DNA from 3 places in the Streptomyces sp. NPDC091682 genome. Region 1 is predicted to be linked to each of the others. Evidence: riboswitches for the same ligand, from Rfam matches in the RefSeq annotation. Region 1 holds a riboswitch; each other region holds the start of a gene.

Evidence for each region. A riboswitch is a leader RNA that binds a small molecule or an ion and turns the genes downstream of it on or off. The one in region 1 is predicted to bind cyclic di-AMP.
Region 2: linked by a shared signal. The riboswitch ahead of ACIQK6_RS22505 (peptidoglycan DD-metalloendopeptidase family protein) and the one ahead of ACIQK6_RS35610 (transglycosylase family protein) in region 1 are both predicted to bind cyclic di-AMP.
Region 3: linked by a shared signal. The riboswitch ahead of ACIQK6_RS25770 (LysM peptidoglycan-binding domain-containing M23 family metallopeptidase) and the one ahead of ACIQK6_RS35610 (transglycosylase family protein) in region 1 are both predicted to bind cyclic di-AMP.

The regions. Positions count from the first base shown of each region.
Region 1 is NZ_JBIVTH010000023.1:35,980-43,455, reverse strand. Features, by position in the region: gene ACIQK6_RS35630 (exopolyphosphatase) at 1-469, opposite strand, end outside; gene ACIQK6_RS35625 (DUF501 domain-containing protein) at 466-1,017, opposite strand; gene ACIQK6_RS35620 (septum formation initiator family protein) at 1,074-1,562, opposite strand; gene eno (phosphopyruvate hydratase) at 1,662-2,942, opposite strand; gene ACIQK6_RS35610 (transglycosylase family protein) at 3,234-3,977, opposite strand; cyclic di-AMP (ydaO/yuaA leader) riboswitch at 3,980-4,152, opposite strand; gene ACIQK6_RS35605 (transglycosylase family protein) at 4,429-5,463, opposite strand; gene ACIQK6_RS35600 (cytochrome P450) at 5,554-6,867, opposite strand; gene ACIQK6_RS35595 (globin domain-containing protein) at 6,998-7,476, shown strand, end outside.
Region 2 is NZ_JBIVTH010000009.1:268,681-276,156, forward strand. Features, by position in the region: gene ACIQK6_RS22495 (pitrilysin family protein) at 168-1,529, shown strand; gene ACIQK6_RS22500 (pitrilysin family protein) at 1,550-2,917, shown strand; cyclic di-AMP (ydaO/yuaA leader) riboswitch at 3,134-3,293, shown strand; gene ACIQK6_RS22505 (peptidoglycan DD-metalloendopeptidase family protein) at 3,306-4,109, shown strand; gene ACIQK6_RS22510 (GntR family transcriptional regulator) at 4,296-4,973, shown strand; gene ACIQK6_RS22515 (HPr family phosphocarrier protein) at 5,340-5,621, opposite strand; gene ACIQK6_RS22520 (GNAT family N-acetyltransferase) at 5,805-7,476, shown strand, end outside.
Region 3 is NZ_JBIVTH010000011.1:270,785-278,260, forward strand. Features, by position in the region: gene ACIQK6_RS25755 (ATP-binding protein) at 1-372, opposite strand, end outside; gene ACIQK6_RS25760 (MBL fold metallo-hydrolase) at 876-2,069, opposite strand; gene ACIQK6_RS25765 (SGNH/GDSL hydrolase family protein) at 2,166-2,951, opposite strand; gene ACIQK6_RS25770 (LysM peptidoglycan-binding domain-containing M23 family metallopeptidase) at 3,117-4,082, opposite strand; cyclic di-AMP (ydaO/yuaA leader) riboswitch at 4,087-4,283, opposite strand; gene ACIQK6_RS25775 (tyrosine-protein phosphatase) at 4,576-5,367, shown strand; gene ACIQK6_RS25780 (aspartate aminotransferase family protein) at 5,409-6,827, opposite strand; gene hpnH (adenosyl-hopene transferase HpnH) at 6,824-7,476, opposite strand, start outside.

The DNA.
Region 1 (7,476 bases):
CCCGTACGTGCTCCTCGCCGACCACGAACTCGGTCGAACCGCCGCCGATGTCCACCACCAGGAACGGCCGCGGAAGGTGCTCGTGCGCCGCGAGCTCCTTGGTGGCACCGACGAAGGAGAACTCCGCCTCCTGGTCACCGGAGATCACCTCGGGCTCGACCCCCAGGATGTCCAGGACGCCCCGGACGAAGTCCGCCCGGTTCTCGGCATCCCGGGAGGCGGAGGTCGCCACGAAGCGCACCCGCTCCGCACCGAACTCCTTGATCACTCCCGCGTACTCGCGGCAGGCGGCGAAGGTGCGCTCCAGCGCCTCCGGGGCCAGGCGCCCGGTCCGGTCCACGTCCTGACCGAGCCGGACGATGGTCATCCGGCGGTCCAACTCGACCAGCTCGCCGGTGGCCGGCTCGTAGTCCGCCACCAGCAGCCGGATGGAGTTCGTACCGCAGTCGACGGCGGCGACCCGGGTCACGCCCGCGACCCCTCGTCGTCCGTCTTCTTCTCCCCGCACGGCACGACGCAGGCACCCTTGGCCCACCACTCCGGCAGCATCGCCAGGGCCTCGTCACCGAACGGGTTCACCCCGGGGCCGGCGGCCAGGGAGTGGCCGACCAGCACGTGCAGGCACTTCACCCGGTCCGGCATGCCGCCGGCGCTCGGGAAGCCCTGGAGCACCTCGATGGCGTCGCGCCGCTGGATGTAGTCCTCGTGGGCGGCCTGGTAGGCGGCGGCCAGTTCCTTGTCCTCGGCGAGCCGGGCCTGCATCTCCTTCATCACGCCGTTGGCCTCCAGCGTGCCGATCGCGGAGGCCGCGCGCGGGCACGTCAGGTAGTACAGCGTCGGGAAGGGGGTGCCGTCGGGGAGCCGCGGGGCGGTCTCCACCACGTCCGGCTGCCCGCAGGGGCAGCGGTGCGCGATGGCGCGCAGCCCGCGCGGCGGGCGGCCGAGCTGCTGCTCGAACGCCTCGATGTCCGCGTCGGTCGGCTCGGTCCGGTCGGTCTGGGGCGGGGGCGTCTGCATGCCTGGAGGAAGTCTCTTCGTTCTCGTGGATGGGTGCTGCGGTACGGCGGTACGGATCACTCGCCGGGGCGGTCGGCCTTGTCGACGCCGTCCCAGACGTTGGAGTACCAGGGGCGGTCGGAGCCGGCGTGGCCGGTCCGGTGCGGCTGCGGGGACTGGGCCCCGGGGTCGCTCATGATGTAGCCGATCTCCCCCGGGCGCAGGAAGTGCAGGTGCTTGCGCGCCTGCTGCTCCGCGTAGGCGTCGTCCTGCCAGCGGGCCTTCTCGTCACGGAGCCGCTCGAGGCGGTCCCGCGCGGCCGCGGCGGCCCGCTGCTGCTTCGCGATCTCCGAGCGCTGGGAAACGTACTGGCGCATCGGATACGCGAGGGCGACGACCAGCGTACAGAGGACGAGCACCAGGAGCGCGGCGCGGCCGGTGAGCCGGCTGCGGCGGACCTGGCGCCGCGACTGCGACCGGTAGACGTGGGCGGCGGTCCGCTCGCCGAGCTGCTTGAGCCTCGTCGCGGTGGAGAAGGTGGAGAACCGATCCCGGTTCCCGGCCATTGGTCCGCCTCCCCTAGGTACGCACTACGCAATACGTCCCCGCACACGGTACGGGACCGAGTGCGGGGACGTACGGAGGCCAGCCCCTCAGGGGGGTGATTAGCCCTTGAAGCGCGGGAAGGCGGAGCGGCCCGCGTACACCGCGGCGTCGTCGAGGATCTCCTCGATGCGCAGCAGCTGGTTGTACTTGGCGACGCGGTCCGAGCGGGCCGGGGCGCCGGTCTTGATCTGACCGCAGTTCACGGCGACGGCGAGGTCGGCGATGGTGACGTCCTCGGTCTCACCGGAACGGTGGGACATCATGCACTTGAAGCCGTTGCGCTGGGCCATCTCGACGGCGTCCAGGGTCTCGGTCAGCGAACCGATCTGGTTCACCTTCACGAGCAGGGCGTTCGCGGAGCCCTCCTCGATACCGCGGGCCAGACGCTCCGGGTTGGTGACGAACAGGTCGTCACCAACGATCTGGACCTTGGCGCCGAGGCGGTCGGTGATGGTCTTCCAGCCGTCCCAGTCGTCCTCGAACAGCGGGTCCTCGATGGAGACGAGCGGGTACGCCTCGACGAGCTCGGCGTAGTAGTCGGTCATCTCGGCGGCCGAGCGGGACTTGCCCTCGAACTCGTACTGGCCGTCCTTGTAGAACTCGGACGCGGCGACGTCGAGCGCGAGCGCGATGTCCGTGCCCGGGGTGTAGCCGGCCTGCTTGATGGCCTCGATGATGAGGTCGAGCGCGGCGCGGTTGGACTCCAGGTTCGGGGCGAAGCCGCCCTCGTCGCCCAGGCCGGTGGAGAGGCCCTTGGTGTGCAGGACCTTCTTGAGGGTGTGGTAGACCTCGGCACCCCAACGCAGCGCCTCGGAGAAGGACTCCGCGCCGATGGGGGCGATCATGAACTCCTGGATGTCCACGTTGGAGTCGGCGTGCGACCCACCGTTGAGGATGTTCATCATCGGAACGGGCAGCAGGTGCGCGTTCGGACCGCCGAGGTAGCGGAAGAGCGGGAGGTCCGAGGCCTCGGACGCGGCGTGCGCGACGGCCAGGGACACGCCGAGGATGGCGTTGGCGCCGAGCGAGCCCTTGTTGTCGGTGGCGTCCAGGTCGAACATGGCCTGGTCGATCAGGCGCTGCTCGGTGGCGTCGTAGCCGACGAGCTCCGGGCCGATCTGCTCGATGACGGCGAGGACGGCCTTCTCGACACCCTTGCCGAAGTAACGGTCGGGGTCACCGTCACGCAGCTCGATGGCCTCGAATGCACCGGTGGAGGCGCCGGACGGAACTGCAGCACGGCCGGTGCTGCCATCGTCGAGGCCCACCTCGACCTCGACCGTGGGGTTGCCTCGGGAGTCCAGGATTTCCCGGGCTACGACGACGTCGATGGACGGCACGAGCATCTCCTTCTGGGATGTGACGCTGAGTGTGCGGTGGCGTGTCAGGCCGTGGGATGGCCTTGCCGCCTAGAGCCTAACCGGCTCCGGGCACTGGGCCGCCCGACCGCCCGGACCCTGGGACGAAAAAGCGCTCGAATACCCCTCTTCCGGGACATACATCGCTTGATCATCGACGTTCGGGGGCCGCACGCAGCACCGCCCGGCGCGTGGGGCGCGCGCCGGGCGGTGGAAATCCTGCACGGGGTCAGCTGACGCCGCGTACACGTTCCTGCGGCTCTACCGCAGTGTTCAGCTGAGCTTCAGCTTCTGTCCCGGGAAGATCAGGTCGGCGTCCGAGACGATGTCCTTGTTCAGCTCGAAGAGCTGCTGCCAGCCGCCCTTGACGCCGTTGGCCTCGGCGATGGTGCCCAGGGTGTCGCCCGACTTGACCTCGTACGAGCCGTTGCCGGTCTTCGGCGCGGCCGGAGCCTCGGTGCGCTCGGAGCGGGTGGTCGGAGCCTCGGCGCGCTTGGTCTCCTGCTTCGGCGCGGCCTTGGTCTCGACCTTCTTCGTCTCGACCTTCTTCGTCTCGGCCTTCGGCTGCGGCTTGGACTGCGGCTTAGACTGGGGCTTCGACGACGCCGGGGTCTCGGAGCCGCCACCGCTGTAGGCGGAGTTCGACAGGCCCTTGCCGCAGGACGGCCAGGCGCCCTTGCCCTGGCTCTTGAGGACCTTCTCGGCGATGGCTATCTGCTGCGACTTGGAGGCCTGGTTGGCCTGCGCGGCGTACGACTTGCCACCGAACCCGGCCCACGTGGAGGGCGAGAACTGCAGACCGCCGTAGTAGCCGTTGCCCGTGTTGATGGCCCAGTTGCCACCCGACTCGCACTGCGCGACCTTGTCCCACTCGGACGTGGTGGCGGCGCTGGCGGTGCCCGCGGCCATCAGGGGGGCGGCCACGGCCACACCGGCGACACCGGCGAGCGTGACGATCCGAACAGACCGCTCGATTGCAGTACCGCGACGGTGCTTGCCCTTGCCGGAAAGCAGCATGGAGTTCTCCTCACCGACGCCTACGAGGTGAGCTGTCGGGTTCGGGCGAGTGAGTTGCCCGGCCGTGCGACCTAGCGCACGTCTTAACCCCAAGCCGGTTGCGTGACCGTCTCTCAACGGCCGCTCCCGGCACCTACCTTGGTTCCCCCGCTCCTGCCTTCGGCGCTTGACGCGACGACTGTTCCCCCCGTCCGCCGGCAGGATTCGGCGATGCGGTCGAAGGAGCTCGCGGTGGCGAGCGATTCAGAAGGTAGACAGGTCTCTCCCCGATGTTCAACGACGAACATCGGGGAGAAACGGCCCCTACTTGCGCCCCCTGCAGGGGTGTTTGCGCAGGTGAGGGCGGGGTTTGCGGAAGCCCCGAGGCGGGACACGCCAGTTGACCGGAAGAGACACATGTCTCACTTATAGAAATCCGACATTCGACTCTTTCCGGATAACTGAACTGTCCTTATTGCGGGGTTAGATCCAGGTTCTGGCCGGGCTTGATGAGGTCGGCGTCCCCGCCGATGACTTGCTCATTGGCCTGGTAGAGACCGTTCCAGCCCCCCTTTACGCCCTTGGCAACCGCGATGGTCGCCAGGCTGTCGCCCGCCTGGACCGTGTAAGTGGGGTCCGATGCGGCACCGGACGGGGCCGTCGACTCGCCCTCGGGCGCACCGCGGTGCTTGCCGCTGCCCTCGACAGGAGTGGCGCCGGTGGTCTGCGGGACCTCCGGGTTCGCGGGGGCCGTCGAGTCGACCGGGGGCAGTCCCGGCGTGACGGGCGGGGTGGTGGGCGCGGTCGGGTCCACCGGCTGCGTCGGCGCCGTCGGGTCGACGGGGGCCGGCGTGCCGGTCGGGCCGCCCGGCTGGACCGGAGCGGTCGGGTCGACCGGAGGCGTCGTCGGGACGTCCGGCGCGGGCATGACGGGCAGCCCGACGGACGGGGCGTCGGGAATCAGGAACGGGGTGCTGGACGGGCTCGCAGCCGGGGCCGGGGTCGGCGACCCGTAGTCCGTGGACGGCTTGCCGCCCCCGGTGGACGGAACGGCGTCGTCCGGGCGGGACGGCGCGGGGGCGATCGGGCTCTGGCTGCCGGGCAGACCGGGGTCCACCTTGGCGGCGGGGCTCTCCTTGACCAGGCCGGCCGAGGCCGCACACAGCGGCCAGGCCTGCGGCCCCGTCGAGCCGAGCACCCGCTCGGCCACGGCTATCTGCTGGGAACGGCTCGCCAGGTCGGGGCGCTCGGCGAAGTCGAGCCCGCCGGCGCTCTGCCACTCTTCCTGGGTGAACTGGAGTCCGCCGTAGGCGCCGCTACCGAAGTTCGCGCTCCACGAGCCGCCGCTCTCGCACTCGGCGACCTTGTCCCACGTGGACGTGTCGGCGGCAGTGGCGCTGGTGGCGGCCAACAGCGGCATGGCCAGCGCGGAGCCAGTGACTCCGGCTGTGACGACCAGCGCGGGGACCTGGCGGGGGCGTCTGTGACGGCCGTTCCCGGAGAGCATGAGGGATCACCTTTCGCATATAACAGCGGGGTAACGGCAGAACCTAGCGGCCTTCGAACGATTGTCACAAGTCAAGGCCGAACCTGACTTTTAATCAGCTTTCGCGCAACTGTTTTGAGCCGTGAATCGAACGGGAAGAGTGCGCAGTCCTCGCATGATCAACCCTCCGCGCCAGCGCAGGTCTTGGGGTGGAACGGCAAGTTCCAGATCAGGTAGACGCGTCAGCAAAGTCGCGAGTGCGGTCTGCCCTTCGAGTCGGGCGAGCGGGGCACCCAGGCAGTAGTGGATGCCGTGGCCGTACCCGAGGTGCTGATTGTCGGTCCGGGAGAGGTCGAGGGTGTCCGGGTCCGCGAAGCGCTCGGGGTCCCGGTCGGCCGCGGCGAGGACGACGAGAACCGGATCGCCCGCCGCGACGTCCTCGCCTCCGAGAGTCAGTGGTTCGGTGGCGAACCGCCAGGTCGCCAGCTCCACGGGGCCGTCGTAGCGGAGCAGCTCCTCGATGCCGGTCTCCAGCAGGCCGCGGTCGCCGGCGGCGAGGGAGTCTTGGAGGCGGGTGCGCTGGTCCGGATTCATGAAGAGGGAGTGGACCCCGTTGCCGATGAGGTTCACGGTGGTCTCGAAACCGGCGAAGAGCAGGATGAAGGCCATGGCGGTGGCCTCGCCCTCCGTCAGGTGGTCGCCGTGATCGCTCGCCCGAATCAGGTCGGAAATGAGGTCATCGCCCAGATCATCCCTTTTGCGATGAATGAGTTCACCGAGGTAGGTCCGCATCTGCTTGACCGACCGGGCCACCCCACCACGTGGACCGCCGCCGTGGCGGATCATCATGCCGGCCCAGTCGCGGAAGTCGTCCTGGTCCTCGCGCGGTACCCCGAGCATCTCGCAGATGGCGTAGATCGGGAGCGGGAAGGCGAACTCGTGAATGAGATCGGCCTCGCCCCTCCCCGCGAACTGGTCGATCAGGTGGTCGGTGAGCGCCTGCACCCGCGGGGCGAACTCGGCGACCCTGCGGGGGGTGAAGGCCTTCGACACCAGTCGCCGCAGCCGGGTGTGGTCGGGCGGGTCGATGTTGAGCAGGTGCGTCATCAGCTCCGCCTTACGCTCCCCCGGGATCCCGGTCTTGCCCTTGGCGTGCGCGGGCTCGGCGTGGTGCGCCGGATTCTTGCTGAGCCGCTGGTCGGCGAGGGCCTGGCGGGCATCGGCGTACCGGGTGACGAGCCACGCCTCGACCCCACTGGGCAGCTTGGTGCGGTGCACCGGGGAGTGCTCGCGCAGCCAGGCGTACGCCGGGTAGGGGTCGGTCGCGAACTCCCAGTCGAAGAGGGTGGGGCCCTCGGCGGAAGGAGTGTCGGCGGGAGTGTCCGCGGGGGTTTCGGCGGGGGTTCCGGAGGTCTGCTCGTGCACCTGATGACCGTATCCCGGCGCCGAGACCCCATCCGATATAGCCGGTTAGTCGCGGCTGTCCGTAGATCGGCCATCCCTTGACGTCAACTTCTCCGACATTCCTACTTTCGGTTTTGTGGATGTCAGGATCTTGAAAAGCAGTTTCGCGGTGGTGGAGAGACGGGCCGAGCACGCCGTCAAGTTCTTCTACTCCCACCTCTTCTGGCACAACCCCGCGATCCGCGCCCTCTTCCCGGACCCCCTCCACGACATGGAACGCCAGCGGGACCGGCTCTTCGCCGCGCTCACCCACGTGATCGCCCACATGGACGACGAGACCCTCGGCCCCTACCTGCGCGACCTGGGACGCGACCACCGCAAGTTCCTGGTCCGCCCCGAGCACTACGCGGCCGTCGGCGCCAGCCTGCTCGCCGCACTCGCGGAGACCTCCGGCGCGGCCTGGACCCCACCGGTCGAGAAGGCCTGGGCCGAGGCCTACCAGGTGATGGCCGACGCGATGACGGCCGGCGCCGAAGCGAGCGAGGACCCACCGTGGTGGGACGCCGAGGTCGTGCGCCACCTCCAGTACGGACCGGACATAGGCGTCCTGACGCTACGGCCGCACGCCCC
Region 2 (7,476 bases), on a different contig from region 1:
CGGACCATTGTGGCCCGACGCACCGACAACGCCGACTCCGACCCCGGGGGTCCCCCGGACGGAGTGCGGGGGAGTGACCCGGGAACTTATCCGGCGGTCGGCGCGCTTGCATACAGTGGCAGGTCGATAAGAAATCTCTGCATCGCGATCGAAGGGACCACATGCCCATGGGTCACACGGCCACAGCCCAGGCCGGCTCCGGCGGCCTGACAGCGACCGAGCACCGGCTGGCCAACGGCCTGCGCGTGGTGCTGTCCGAGGACCACCTGACCCCGGTCGCCGCGGTCTGCCTCTGGTACGACGTCGGCTCGCGCCACGAAGTCAAGGGACGCACCGGCCTGGCTCACCTCTTCGAGCACCTGATGTTCCAGGGATCGGCGAGCGTACCCGGCAACGGGCACTTCGAACTGGTCCAGGGCGCCGGCGGTTCCCTCAACGGCACCACCAGCTTCGAGCGCACCAACTACTTCGAGACGATGCCGACCCACCAGCTGGAGCTCGCGCTCTGGCTGGAGGCGGACCGGATGGGGTCGCTGCTGGCCGCCCTGGACGACGAGTCCATGGAGAACCAGCGCGACGTCGTCAAGAACGAGCGCCGTCAGCGGTACGACAACGTTCCCTACGGCACGGCCTTCGAGAAGCTCACCGCCCTGGCGTACCCCGAGGGCCACCCGTACCACCACACCCCGATCGGCTCCATGGCCGACCTGGACGCCGCCTCCCTGGAGGACGCGCGCACCTTCTTCCGCACGTACTACGCGCCGAACAACGCGGTGCTCTCGGTCGTCGGGGACATCGACCCCGAGCAGACGCTCGCCTGGGTCGAGAAGTACTTCGGCACCATCCCCGCGCACGACGGCAAGCAGCCGCCCCGCGACGGATCGCTGCCCGACGTCATCGGGGAGCAGCTGCGCGAGGAGATCGTCGAGGAGGTCCCGGCGCGTGCGCTGATGGCCGCCTACCGGCTGCCGCACGACGGCACCCGCGAGTGCGACGCCGCGGACGTGGCGCTGACCATCCTGGGCGGCGGCGAGTCCTCGCTGCTGCACAACCGGCTGGTGCGCCGCGACCAGAGCGCCGTCGCGGCCGGCTTCGGCATGCTGCGCCTGGCCGGGGCCCCCTCGCTGGGCTGGCTGGACGTCAAGACCTCCAGCGGGGTCGAGATCCCCGCCATCGAGGCGGCCGTGGACGAGGAGCTCGCGCGGTTCGCCGCCGAGGGCCCGACGGCCGAGGAGATGGAGCGCGCCCAGGCACAGCTGGAGCGCGAGTGGCTGGACCGGCTGAGCACGGTGGCCGGCCGCGCCGACGAACTGTGCCGCTTCGCGGTGCTGTTCGGCGACCCGCAGCTGGCGCTGACCGCCGTCCAGCGCGTCCTCGACGTCACCGCCGAGGAGGTACAGGCCGTGGCCGCGGCCCGACTGCGCCCGGACAACCGCGCGGTGCTCGTCTACGAGCCGCTCGCGGCCGACGAGTCCGACCAGCACGACGAGTCCGACGACTCCGACGAGAACGAAGGGGCGGAGCAGTGAGCGACACGGCAGCCGTCACGATGACCTTCCACCCGCGCCCGCGGGCCGGCGAACCGCAGCCGTGGGCCTTTCCGGCCCCCGACCGCGGACAGCTGTCCAACGGGCTGACCCTGCTGCGCTGCCACCGGCCGGGCCAGCAGGTCGTCGCGGTCGAGGTCAACCTCGCCGCCCCGCTCGACGCCGAGCCCGAGGGCCTGGACGGCGTGGCGACCATCATGGCGCGGGCCTTCTCCGAGGGCACCGACAAGCACTCCGCCGAGGAGTTCGCGGCCGAGCTGGAGCGCTGCGGCGCCACCCTGGACGCGCACGCCGACCACCCCGGCCTGCGGGTCTCGCTGGAGGTCCCGGCCTCCCGGCTGCCCAAGGCACTGGGCCTGCTCGCCGAGGCGCTGCGCGCCCCCGCCTTCGCCGACGCCGAGGTCGACCGGCTGGTGCGCAACCGGCTCGACGAGATCCCGCACGAGCTGGCCAACCCGCAGCGCCGCGCCGCCCAGCAGCTCTCCAAGGAGCTCTTCCCGGCCACCCTGCGGATGTCCCGGCCGCGCCAGGGCACCGAGGAGACGGTCGCCCGGATCGACTCCGCCGCCGTGCGCGCCTTCTACGAGGCCCACGTGCGCCCCGCCACCGCCACCGCGGTGGTCGTCGGCGACCTGACCGGCATCGACCTGGACGCCGTGCTGGCGGACACCCTGGGCACCTGGACGGGCAACACGGCCGCCGCCCTCCCGGTGCCGCCGGTGACCGCCGACGACACCGGCCGCGTGGTCATCGTCGACCGGCCCGGCGCGGTCCAGACGCAGCTGCTGATCGGGCGGATCGGGGCGGACCGCCACGACCGGGTGTGGGCGGCCCAGGCGCTGGGCACGTACTGCCTGGGCGGCACCCTCACCTCGCGCCTGGACAAGGTGCTGCGCGAGGAGAAGGGGTACACCTACGGCGTGCGCGCCTTCGGCCAGGTGCTGCGCTCCACCGCGGACGGCAAGGGCGCCTCGATGCTCGCCATCAGCGGCTCGGTGGACACCCCGAACACGGGACCGGCGCTGGAGGACCTCTGGAAGGTGCTGCGCACCCTCGCGGAGGGCGGTCTGACCGACGCCGAACGCGATGTCGCCGTGCAGAACCTGGTGGGCGTGGCCCCGCTGAAGTTCGAGACGGCGGCCTCGGTCGCAGGCACCCTCGCCGATCAGGTCGAGCAAGAACTGCCGGACGACTACCAGGCGCAGTTGTACGCCCAGCTCGCCGCGACGGGCACGGTGGAGGCGACCACGGCGGTCGTCCAGGCCTTCCCCGCGGACCGGTTGGTCACCGTCCTGGTGGGCGACGCGGCGCTGATCGAGGAGCCCGTGCGGGCCCTGGGGATCGGAGAGGTCACGGTCGTCTCCAACTGACCGGCGGATGACGGCTCATTGAGGGTCGGCTGAAGGTTTCAGCAAGGGGTTCTGGCGACTTGTCTCCGGAACCCCTTTTGTCCGTTTAATGGCGAGGTTGCTTGTATGCGGTGTGGCGTACGCAACAAAAAGCCGTGTCTGTTTGGCGATTGACTGATGATCCGCCTAGCGTCGGCCGTGCTGCCCGTCAGTTGTACTCGCCGCACCCGCGGCACCGGACAGCGATCGCCGAGTCCCCGTCAGGCGCGAGCCTGGGGAGCCGGGGACCCACATGAGTCCCTGGGGTGAATCGGACCCCCTCGCAAGAGGAGGTCCGTAGGAGACCTTCCTGCTCCGAACCCGTCAGCTAACCCGGTAGGCGAGAAGGAAGGAAAGGATCAACCCCTTCATGGCGCTTGGCAGTCGTCCCGCTGGTACCGGTAAGCACCGTGGCTCCAGCCGCCTGAGCAAGAAGACCGCCGGTTACGCCGGTATCGCCGCGATCGCCACCACGGGCGTCGTCGGCTCCCTCGCCGGCCCGGCCTTCGCCGCGGACAACCACAGCAGCACCATCGGCCAGGACAACGGCCTGGGTGCCGTGGTCGTCGCCGAGGACCTCGCGGGCGACATAGCCGACCAGGCCGAGTCCCAGCACCGCGTCGCCGAGCAGGACGCCGTCAAGGCGCAGGCCGAGGCCGACGCGAAGCAGCGGGCCGCGGAGGCCAAGCGCCTCGCCGAGGCCAAGGCGAAGGTCGAGCGCGAGGCCGCCGAGCGCGCCGCCCGCGAGGAGGAGCGCAAGCGCCTCAACACCTTCGTCGCCCCGGTGGACGGCTCGTACGTCAGCACGCAGTACCACGCGGGCGGCGGCATGTGGTCCTCCGGCTCCCACACCGGCATCGACTTCCACGCCGCCTCCGGCACCTCGGTCCACGCGGTGGGCCTCGGTACCGTCGTCGAGGCCGGCTGGGGCGGCGCGTACGGCAACAACGTCGTCATCAAGCACAACGACGGCACCTACACCCAGTACGGGCACATGACCTCGCTGAATGTCTCCGTCGGCCAGCAGGTCACCCCGGGCCAGCAGATCGGCCTGTCGGGCTCCACCGGCAACTCCAGCGGCCCGCACCTGCACTTCGAGGCCCGCACGGGTTCGCAGTACGGCTCGGACATCGACCCGATTTCGTACCTGCGCTCGCACGGCGTCAGCCTCTGACACCGCCTCGCACCGCTTCACCGAAGACCCCGGCTCCCCGAGCCGGGGTCTTTGTGTGTTGCGTCTTTGTGCAAATGTTTCGTATTTCCGGCCGCTCTCGGAAATTATCGTGTGTTGCAATAGAGTCGCAGCACGCGCATGTGCGTGCAATGAGGGTGGCAGTCGGAAATAGGCGGAGGTTCGGTCTTGCGTATTCCTGCGCACGCGGTATGCACGGCAATCCGCGACGACATCGTCTCCGGGGTGTTCGAGCCGGGCGGCCGGCTGACCGAGGAGGTGCTGGCCCGCCGGTACGGGGTCTCGCGCGTCCCGGTGCGCGAGGCCCTGCGGACCCTGGAGTCCGAGGGGTTCGTGACCACGCGGCGGCACGCGGGGGCCTGTGTGGCGGAGCCGACCGAGCAGGAGGCCGCGGACCTGTTGGAGCTGCGGATGCTCCTGGAGCCGCTCGCCGCCGCGAGGGCCGCCCGCCGGCGCACCGACGCGCACCTCAAGGTGCTGCGCGGGCTGGTCAGGCTGGGGCAGGAGCGGGCCAGGCGGGGCCAGGGCGAGGACCTGCGGTCCCTGGGCGGCTGGTTCCACGAGACGCTCGCACAGTCCTCCGGCAGCCCCGGGCTGATCGCGCTGCTCACGCAGATGCGGCACAAGATCGCGTGGATGTACGTGGTGGAGGCGCCGGCCCGGCCCGTGGAGTCCTGGGCGGAGCACGGGGCGATCGTGGACGCGGTGGCGCGCGGCGACGCCGAACGGGCGCGGGCGCTGACCGCGGTCCACGCCGACCGTGCGGCGGGGGCGCACCGGCTGCGGCGCCGCCCGGCGGTGAGCACTTCGCAACCTGCCGTAAACATGTCGAGCGGCCGACATTAACAGGAGCCGTATACAAAGGGTGGGATCGCTCGAATTCGCCGTACGGTGGCCGGTCTGTGTTGGGTTGTTGGGTTGAAACAATTCCCCGTGCGGAATTCTGGCCGAGCTTAATTCGGCGTGCGCCGGGCTGGATTTCGGCGGGCCTTTTTCGCCGAGCGGGATTTCTTCGTGGTGCGCGGTCCCGCGGTCCCGCGGGGTGAGCGCATGGGGCGGGCCCGGAGCCCGGCTCCCGGGTCGCCCCGAGCGCGCGACCGTCCCCGGGGCGGGGTCCGGCTCGGCTCCTCGGTCCGGGCTCTGGCGAACGACGAAGCCGCGGCCCCCCGGATCGGGGGCCGCGGCTTCGCGCGTGAAGTGGAACCCGAAGGGTCAGACGGTCTCGGGGAGCTCCTCGAGACCCTCGGCGACCAGCTTCGCGAGGCGGTCGAGCGCGGCGTCCGCACCCTCGGCCTCGGAGGCGAGGACGATCTCCTCGCCACCCTGGGCGCCGAGGCCCAGGACCGCCAGCATGGAGGCGGCGTTGACGGGGTCGCCGCCGGACTTCGCGATGGTCACCGGGACGCCGGAAGCGGTCGTCGCACGGACGAAGATCGAGGCGGGACGAGCGTGCAGGCCCTCGGCCCAACCAACGTTGACGCGGCGCTCTGCCATGGTGATGCCCTTCAGGTTCTTACGGTTGTCTAGACCAGTCTCTCATGGCACCCGGAATGCTCGGGCCTACCTCCGGCCTGAATTTTCCGCCGTTCGGCCTTCCCCAGCTTGCCCTGGTTCGTCCCGTCATGCCTCGGCGCCGCGCGAGGGTTCGACGGCCCGATCCGGCCGTAAGGTAGGCCCATGACCATCGAGTCGGACCCCTCGTACCCGGCCCACTGGGAAGCCGATGTCGTCCTGCGCGACGGCGGCACCGCCCGGATCCGGCCCATCACCACCGAGGACGCGGGCCGGCTCGTCAGCTTCTACGAGCAGGTCTCGGACGAGTCGAAGTACTACCGGTTCTTCGCTCCCTACCCCCGGCTCTCCGACCGTGACGTGCACCGCTTCACGCACCACGACTACGTGGACCGGGTCGGGCTCGCCGCCACCATCGGCGGGGAGTTCATCGGCACCGTCCGCTACGACCGCATCGGCGCCGACGGCCGGCCCGCCTCCGGACCCGCCGACGAGGCCGAGGTCGCCTTCCTCGTCCAGGACGCCCACCAGGGCCGCGGGGTCGCCTCCACCCTCCTCGAACACATCGGCGCGGTGGCCCGCGAGCGCGGCATCCGGCGGTTCGCCGCCGAGGTGCTGCCCGCCAACACCAAGATGATCAAAGTCTTCACGGACGCCGGTTACCAGCAGAAGCGCAGCTTCGAGGACGGCTCCGTCCACCTCACCCTCGACCTCGAACCCACCGCCGAGTCCCTCGCCGTGCAGCGCGCCCGCGAACAGCGCGCCGAGGCACACTCGGTCCAGCGGCTGCTCGCCCCCGGCTCGGTGGCCGTCGTCGGAGTCAGCCGCTCCGGTGCAGGAGTGGGCGCGGCCGCACTGCGCAACCTGCGCGACAGCGGCTTCCACGGCCACCTGTACGCCGTCAACGAGGCCGTCACCCGCGACCTGCTCGACGGCGTGCGGGCCTACCGGACCATCGAAGCCATCGCCGCCCCGGTCGACCTCGCGGTGATCGCGGTCCCGGCCGACCGGGTACCCGAAGCGGTGGCCGCCTGCGGCGAGCACGGGGTGCAGGGGCTCGTCGTCCTGTCCGCCGGGTACGGGGAGAGCGGCCCGGCCGGACTCGCCCGCCAGCGCGAACTGGTGCGGCAGGTGCGCTCGTACGGGATGCGGCTGATCGGACCGAACGCCTACGGCGTGATCAACACCGCGCCGGAGGTGGAACTCAACGCCTCCCTGACCCCCGCGCCGATGCCGACGCGCGGCCGGATCGGCCTGTTCACGCAGTCCGGGGCGATCGGGATCGCCCTGCTCTCGGCCCTGCTCCGGCGCGGCGAGGGCCTCTCCTCCTTCGTCTCCGCGGGCAACCGCGCCGACGTGTCCGGGAACGACATCCTCCAGTACTGGTACGACGACGGGGCAACCGACGTCGCCCTGCTCTACCTCGAAACCCTCGGCAACCCGCGCAAGTTCACCCGGCTCGCCCGCCGGACCGCGGCCGTCAAGCCGGTGGTCGTCGCCAAGGGCGGCCGGCACAGCCCGGCCGGGCACGTCGTCCCCGACACCCGACTCCCGGAGGCCACCGTCTCCGCGCTGCTGCGCCAGGCCGGCGTCATCCGCGTCGACACGGTCACCGAGCTGGTGGACGTAGGCCTCCTGCTCGCGGCGCAGCCGCTGCCAGCCGGTCCCCGGATCGCGATCCTCGGCAACTCCGAATCCCTCGGGATCCTCACCTACGACGCCTGCCTCACCCAGGGCCTGCGGCCGCTGCCGCCGCTGGACCTGACGACGGCGGCCGCGCCGGCGGACTTCCGCGCCGCCCTGACCGACGCGCTGCGCTCCGAGGACTGCGACGCGG
Region 3 (7,476 bases), on a different contig from region 1:
CGCGATCCGGGCCGTACGTCCGGCACGGCACAGGTCGACCAGGAACAGCATCGGGTGCGGCAGACCGTTGGCCTCTTGGACCCAGAGACTCACATCAGTGCCCACCCCGGTGTCGCCGCAAGACGGCACCATGGCCAACCGCTCCGAGCCCTCGGCCGCCTTGGTCCGCCCCCTGCCCGCCGGCATCGTCGTGCCGTGCGAGATCACGTGCACAATGCGGTACTGCTCTTCGCTCGCGTCGGTCCAACTGCGCCGCACGGTCTTGCGGTCGGGCTCTCGCACCGCTGTGACGTCGTACGCGAGCTTCGAGTAGGCCTGCTCCAACCTGGACATCAGGTCCGGCACGAAGGGGAGTTCATCCCACCCGTGCACACCGGGTAGCGGTTCCTCGCCCTCAGCAACAGCCGGGGCGAACCGGCTCACGCCCATCAGCAGCGCCCGCGACGGATCAGCCCCTCCGGGCGTCGCATCCCCCATGCCGCTCCTCCCCCACCCGGGAATGCCGACCAGCGGCCCCTTGCGGAGACCACCCGGCGATCGTACCGGCCGACCAGGTCAGCAACTGCTCGGGCTAGAGTCCAAGGCACAGGACGCAGGCCCAGGACGCAGGCCCAGGACGCAGGCCGAGCAGCCCGTTGCGGCCGCGCGGCCTGCCGTCTCTGCGAGGCTCTCGACAGCCTCACATCCGCACGATCTGCGCCTGCGCCACCACTCGGAGTGACCCGTTCGGCAACGGAAGGGGCGCGAAGAGCCCCGTCCGTCCCCCGGCCGCTCCGCGCGAGCGGACCCGTCGATGTCACGGACGGTCCGCTCGCGCTCCTCGGGGCTCAGCCTGCCCCATCACCGCGCTGACTGCGGCAGCTCCGCGTCCGGCGTCACCGCTCGCCCGCCAGGTCCAGATCACCGGCCCTGGACCCACTCGCCTCCGGTTCCACCGGCTTCGGGCGACGCCACGGGTGGGCGATCGGACGGGCGATGGGGCGCCACCACGGATCCACGGGCAGCGTTCCGGCAGGCTCGAAGGGCTCGCCCGGGCGCGGGAGCGCCACCAGCTGGTCGGCCCCCTCCGCAGCGTCGACCGTCCACTCCCCCGGCTCCGCCCAGGCGTGCAGGGCCAGGTTGAAGGTGCCCCAGTGGATCGGCAGCATCGTCCCGCGCGGGACGCCGCCCTGCAGGTCGAGGTGGGCGCGCATGCCCTCCTCCGGCGTCATGTGGATGTCGGGCCAGTACTCCGAGTAGGCGCCGATCTGGATCATGGTGGCGTCGAAGGGCCCGTGCTCGGCACCGATCTCCTCGAAGCCGGGGAAGTATCCGGTGTCCCCGCTGTGGTAAATCCGGTGCTCGGCGCCCGCGACGACCCAGGACGCCCACAGGGTGTGCTGCTGGTTGCGCAGGCCGCGGCCGCAGAAGTGCCGGGCGGGGGTGGCCGTGAGCGAGAGGCCGGCGATCTCGGTGCTCTCGTTCCAGTCCAGCTCGCGCAGCCGGTCGGCCGGAACGCCCCAGCGTTCCAGGTGCGCGCCGACGCCCAGCGGGACGGCGAAGACCGTGTCCGTCCCGGCCAGCGCCTTGATCGTCGGCAGGTCGAGGTGGTCGTAGTGGTCGTGCGAGATGACCACGACGTCGACCGTGCCCAGCGAGGCCAGCGGAACCGGTACGGGGTGCAGTCGCTTGGGGCCGGCGAAGGGGAAGGGGGAGCATCTCTCGCCCCACACCGGATCGAACAGCACCCGGCGCCCGTCGATCTCCGCCAGCACGCTGGAGTGTCCCATCCAGGTCAGCCGCAGGCCGCTCGCGGGCGGCTTCGCCAGGTCCGCGAGGGTCGTCGGGTGGACCGGGATCGGTGCGGCGGGGCTGCGCCGCTCCCGCTGCTCCCGATGGAAGTAGATCTTCGCGAACTCCGCCATCGACCCCGAGGGCCGGTTCCGGGCCCCGACCGGGTTCTGGAAGACGCCGTCGGCGAAGTTCGGCGAACGGCGGATCCGCTCCAGCCGGGCACCGGACGGGTCCGCACCGAAGGCTTCGGGCCGCAGGGCACGCAGCCGCGGACGCAGGGGACGGGAGCCGGTCAAAGCGCCTCCAGGGAGGATGGGGTCAGGATGGTCGTGCTCTACGACCATCCCAACGCACACCGGCCCCGAAGGATTCCGCTTCCGGCTCCTCGCCCGCTACAGCGGCAGCAGGTCCGGCCGCTTCGCCTCCACGTGGTCCCCGGAGGACTCCCCGCGCAGCCGTCGGCCGATCCACGGCGCGAGGTGTTCGCGCGCCCACTGGATGTTGTCCCGGGTGACGTCCACCGAGCCGCGCGGCTGCTGCGGGGGCCACGGCTGGTCGGGGTCGGCCGGCACGTCCAGCCCGAGCACCTGCGCGGCGCGCAGCGCGACCCGCGTGTGCCCCTCGGGCGAGAGGTGCAGGCGGTCCGTGTCCCAGGCCCGCCGGTCCTGTACGGACTTCAGCGACCAGAGGTCGAGCACCGGGCAGTCGTAGCGGTCGGCGATGGCGCGGACGTGCGCGCTGTACGTCGCCACCTTGCCGCGCAGGTGCTTGAGCACCGGTACGCCCCGGGTGTCGAAGCCGGTGGTGATCATGACCTGGCCCACGGCCCCGGTGAGGTCGGCGACGGCCGCCTCGAACCGCTCCGCCACGTCGTCCGGGTCGGTGCCGGGCCGGATGATGTCGTTGCCGCCCGCGCAGAAGGTCACCAGGTCCGGTGCGAGGGCCTTGGCCCTCGGAAGCTGGTCGGCCACGATCTGGTCGAGGAGCTTCCCCCGCACCGCCAGATTCGCATACCGGAAGTCGTGCTCTTCGCGCTGATCGGCCAGGAGCACGGCGAGCCGGTCCGCCCAGCCGAGAAATGAATCCCCGGGTCCCGGGTCCCCCACGCCCTCGGTGAAGCTGTCCCCGATCGCCGCGTACGAGCCGATGGTCTTGAGTTTCGTCGTCGTCGCTGCCACGAGAACCCATCCTTCACTCCCGTAACCAACCTACGCCAACGTAATGAGGGGTTGACGGACCGTGATCTGTACCACGTCGGGGATAAGGAATAAGTACACATGGGGCCGGGACCCCCCTCGGGTCCCGGCCCCACGCGTGTCTGCTCCTTCCTGCGGCGGGTGCCGTCAGAGGCTCGCGCCCTTGGAGCGGAGGTAGGCGATCGGGTCCATGTCCGAGCCGTAGGACGGGGTCGTACGGATCTCGAAGTGGAGGTGCGGGCCGGTCGAGTTGCCGGTGGACCCGGAGAGGCCGATGGCCTGCCCCGCGGTGACGCTCTGGCCGGAGGAGACGGAGAGCTGGGACAGGTGGGCGTACTGGGAGTACTTGCCGTCCGCGTGCCGGATGACGACCTCGTTGCCGTACGAGCCGCTCCAACCGGCGGAGACCACGGTGCCCGCGCCGACGGCCTTGACGGTGGTGCCCATGGCGGCGATGAAGTCGACGCCGGTGTGATAGCCGGAGGACCACATGGCACCCGCGACCTTGTACTGGGTGGAGATGCCGCCGCTGACCGGCGCCACGAAGCCGGCGGTCGACTGCGGCGCGGCGGCGGGGGCCTCGGCCCGGGGCTCGGCGGCGGCTTCCGGCTGCGCCGGGGCAGCCTGCTCGGCCTGCTTGCGGGCCGGCTTCGGCGCGGCCGGCGCGGCCTGCTCCGCATCGGCTTCGGGGGCCGGGCCGGCCTCGGCCTCGGCGGGCGCCGGCGCGCCGGGACCGCCGAGGTGGAGCTTCAGGCCCGGGTGGATCAGCGACGGGTTGCCCCCGACGGCCTCGCGGTTGTCGGCGTACAGCTGCTCCCAGCCGCCGGACAGGTGGCGCTCGGCCGCGATCTTGGAGAGGTAGTCGCCCGGCACGACGGTGTAGACGGTCGGGGCGGCCTGCACGGCGGCGACGGGGGCCGCCTGCAGGGCGGCGGGGGCCTGCGGCGCCACCGCGGGGGTCACCGCGGTCGCGGTGGCCGGGGCGCCGGCCGCGTGGGCGCCGGCAGCACCGATCAGCGGCAGCGCGAGGGCCGCGCCACCGGTTCCGGCGACGGCGAAACCGCGGGAAAGGGAAAGGGACTTGGGGCGGCGGTGCTTACCCTTTGCAGGCATGACGAATTCCTCTCCGGCGCCTGCGAGGTGAGCTGTCGGGTTCGGACTGGAGATGTCCGGACGTACATGTAGGAGACATGCACGTCTTCACCCCGAGCCGTCCCGGCGAATGGATCTCCGGGTCGGCGGCTTACCTGGTTCCCCCGCTCCTGCCGCGCGAATAGGTCGGATGCGGTTTCCGGGAGGCGGCAGGATTTGGCGGTCCACCCGGATCGATCGCGAAGGTAATCCCTTGCGGCCGCGGGGAACAAGCCGTGAATTCCCTGACGGAATAACAGGCATGAGGGACCGCCGGAATTACCGTCACCCTGCGTCCATTCCCCACCGCCAACGACCGCCCCGACGGGGCCATTCGCCCTTAGCGATCAGGCACTCACGGTCACCGTATGATCTGGCTCACGGGGACGTGCCCGATCTCGCCTCCGGATATGGCAAGTTGGCGCCAAGTAGCGTAATTCGGACAGAGGGCCCAGGACGTGGCGGAGGAGTTGCTTTGACCCAGCAGATACAGGAGCCGGAGCTGTCCGGAGTGCGCAATTTCCGCGATGTGGGCGGATTGCCGACTTCTGACGGACGAACGGTCAGGACGGGACGACTGTTCCGAAGCGGACATCTCGCACATGCCACCGAAAGCGATGCAGAGTTCCTCGCCTCGCTCGGTCTCCACACCATCTTCGACTTCCGCAACGTCGCCGACCACGCGCTGGAGGGACCGGACGTCGAGCTGCCCGGCGTCCGGAACGTCAACATCCCGCTCTCGGACCCGGCCGACGGACGGGAGTTCTGGCGGCTGGTCCGCGACGGCGACCTCGCGCAGCTGCGCGAGATCCTGGGCGACGGCAAGGCGGCCGCCCGGATGTCGAACTCGTACCGCGAGATCATCCGGCAGCGCACCGCCGAACACGGTCGGGTCGTGCACGCCCTCGCCGGGGACAGCGTCCCCGCGCTGATGCACTGCGCGGCCGGCAAGGACCGGGCCGGCCTGTCGATCGCCGTCACCCTGCTCGCGCTGGGCGTGGAACGCGAGGCGATCGTGGCGGACTACCTGGAGTCGAACGCCCCGCACCGCCGCTACCGCGTGCGCCGCACCGACGAGTCGGCGGCCGCCCGCTCCCCCGAGGTGATGGAGCTGCTCGCGCCGCTCTTCGACGCCCGCGCCGAGTACCTGGTGGCCGCCTTCGACACCATCGACGAGATCTGGGGCGGGGTGGACCGCTACCTGGCGGAGGGCCTCGGACTGACGCCCGAGACCCTCGACCGACTGCGCGACCGGCTCCTGGTCTGACGCGGCGGGGAACGGCTTCCCCCCACGGGGTGGGCGGGCCGTCAGCGCGCCGCGACGGCCTGCTTCACCAGTGTCCTGCCGAAGTCCCAGATCAGCCCGGACCCACCGTGCGCCTCGTCCATGACCTCGCGGAAGGCCCCGACGAACCGGTCCACGTCCGCCTCGTCCACGATCAGCGGCGGGATCAGTTTGATCACCTCCAAGTGGTCCCCGGAGACCTGGGTGAGGATCCGATGCTTCTGCAGCAGGGGCACCACGACCATCTGCGCGAAGAGCCCCTTGCGGGCCGCCTGCAGCATGGTCCACCGGCTGCGCAGGCCCAGCGAGGACGGCCGGCCGAACTCGATGCCGATCATCAGCCCGCGGCCCCGCACCTCGTGCAGCAGCTCGTACTCGTCCACCAGCGCGGCGAGCCGCCCGCGCAGCAGGTCGCCCGTGGCCCGGGCGTTCGCCACGACCTCCTCGTCCTCCATGACGGACAGGACCGCGAGACCCGCCGCCATGGCCTGGGCATTGGAACCGAAGCTCGCGGAGTGCACGAGCACCCGGTCCATGGACGAGTAGACCTTCTTGAAGATCCAGTCCTTGCCCAGGGTCGCGCCGACCGGGACGTATCCGCCCGACAGCGCCTTCGCCACGCACACCAGGTCCGGCTCCACACCCGGCTCGTGCTGGTACGCGTAGAAGTCCCCGGTACGTCCCAGCCCGGTCTGCACTTCGTCCGCGATCAGCAGCGCCCCCCGCCGGTGCAGCATCTCCTGCGCGGCGAGCAGGAACCCCGGCGGGGCGGCCAGGACCCCCTTGCCCTGGATCGGCTCGACGACGAAGGCGGCCACGTCCCCGCGCTTCAGCTCGCGCTCCAGCGCCGCGAGGTCCCCGAGCGCGATCCTCGTGTCGGGGAGCAGCGGTGCGAAGCCGTCGCGGAAGCCGCCCTCCCCGTTCACCGAGAGGGAGCCCGTGGTCAGCCCGTGGAAGGCGTGGTCGCAGTAGAGGATCCTGGGGCGCCCGGTGGCGTACCGGGCGAACTTCAGGGCCGTCTCCACCGCCTCGGTGCCGCTGTTGCCGAAGAAGACCCGGTCCAGGTGCGGGCTGTACGAGAGCAGTTTCTCGGCCAGCAGACCGGGTAGCGGCTGGCAGTCGAACCGGGTCAGGTCGGCGAGCTGGGCGTCCAGGACGTCGTGCAGGGCCCGGCGGACGACCGGGTGGTGCCGGCCCAGGCCCATCACCCCGAACCCGGCGAGCATGTCCAGATAGTCGTTGCCCTCCGCGTCCCAGAAGTGGGCGCCCTCGGCCCGCTCGTAGACCTTGTCGAAGCCGATGGTGCGCAGCATGCGGGGCAGCTGGTGGTTGAGGTGCCGGGCGTGCAGCTCGTACCGCTCCGCGCCGCGCTCGGCGAGCAGGGCACCGAGGTCGAAGCCCGGGGCCCGGCCGCCCCCTTCCTCCCCTGGCCGCCCGCTCATGCCGACGTGTCCCGGTTGCTGGCGATCGTTTCGCGGGCCGCGCGCAGGGACTCCTTGAGGGAGCCCATGGTGGCGAGGACGGCGGTCGGCTCGTAGCCGCAGTGCGCCATGCAGTTCGCGCAGCGCGGGTCCTTTCCGCGGCCGTACTTGTCCCAGTCGGTGTCGTTGATGAGTTCGCGGTACGTCGGTACGTAGCCGTCGCTCATCAGATAGCAAGGGCGCTGCCAGCCGAAGAGGGAGTAATTCGGAATGGCCCAGGCCGTGCAGGGGAAATCGGCTTTCCCTTCCAGGAAGTCCAGGAAGAGCGGGGAGTGGTTGAGCCGCCAGCGCCGCCGGTTGCCGCCCGCGAAGGCCTTCCTGAAGAGTTCTCGGGTCTGCTCGACGCCCAAGAAATGCTCCTGGTCGGGTGCCTTTTCGTAGGCGTAGGCCGGCGAGATCATCATTTCGTCGACCTGGAGGTCGTCATTGAGGTAGTTGAGCACCTCGATGATCGTCTGCGGGGTGTCGGTGTTGAAGAAGGTGGAGTTGGTGGTCACCCGGAACCCGCGCCTCTTCGCCTCCTTGATGGCGGCGACCGCCTCGTCGAAGACGCCTTCCTTGGCCACCGACTCGTCGTGGCGCTCGCGCAGGCCGTCGATGTGCACGGCGA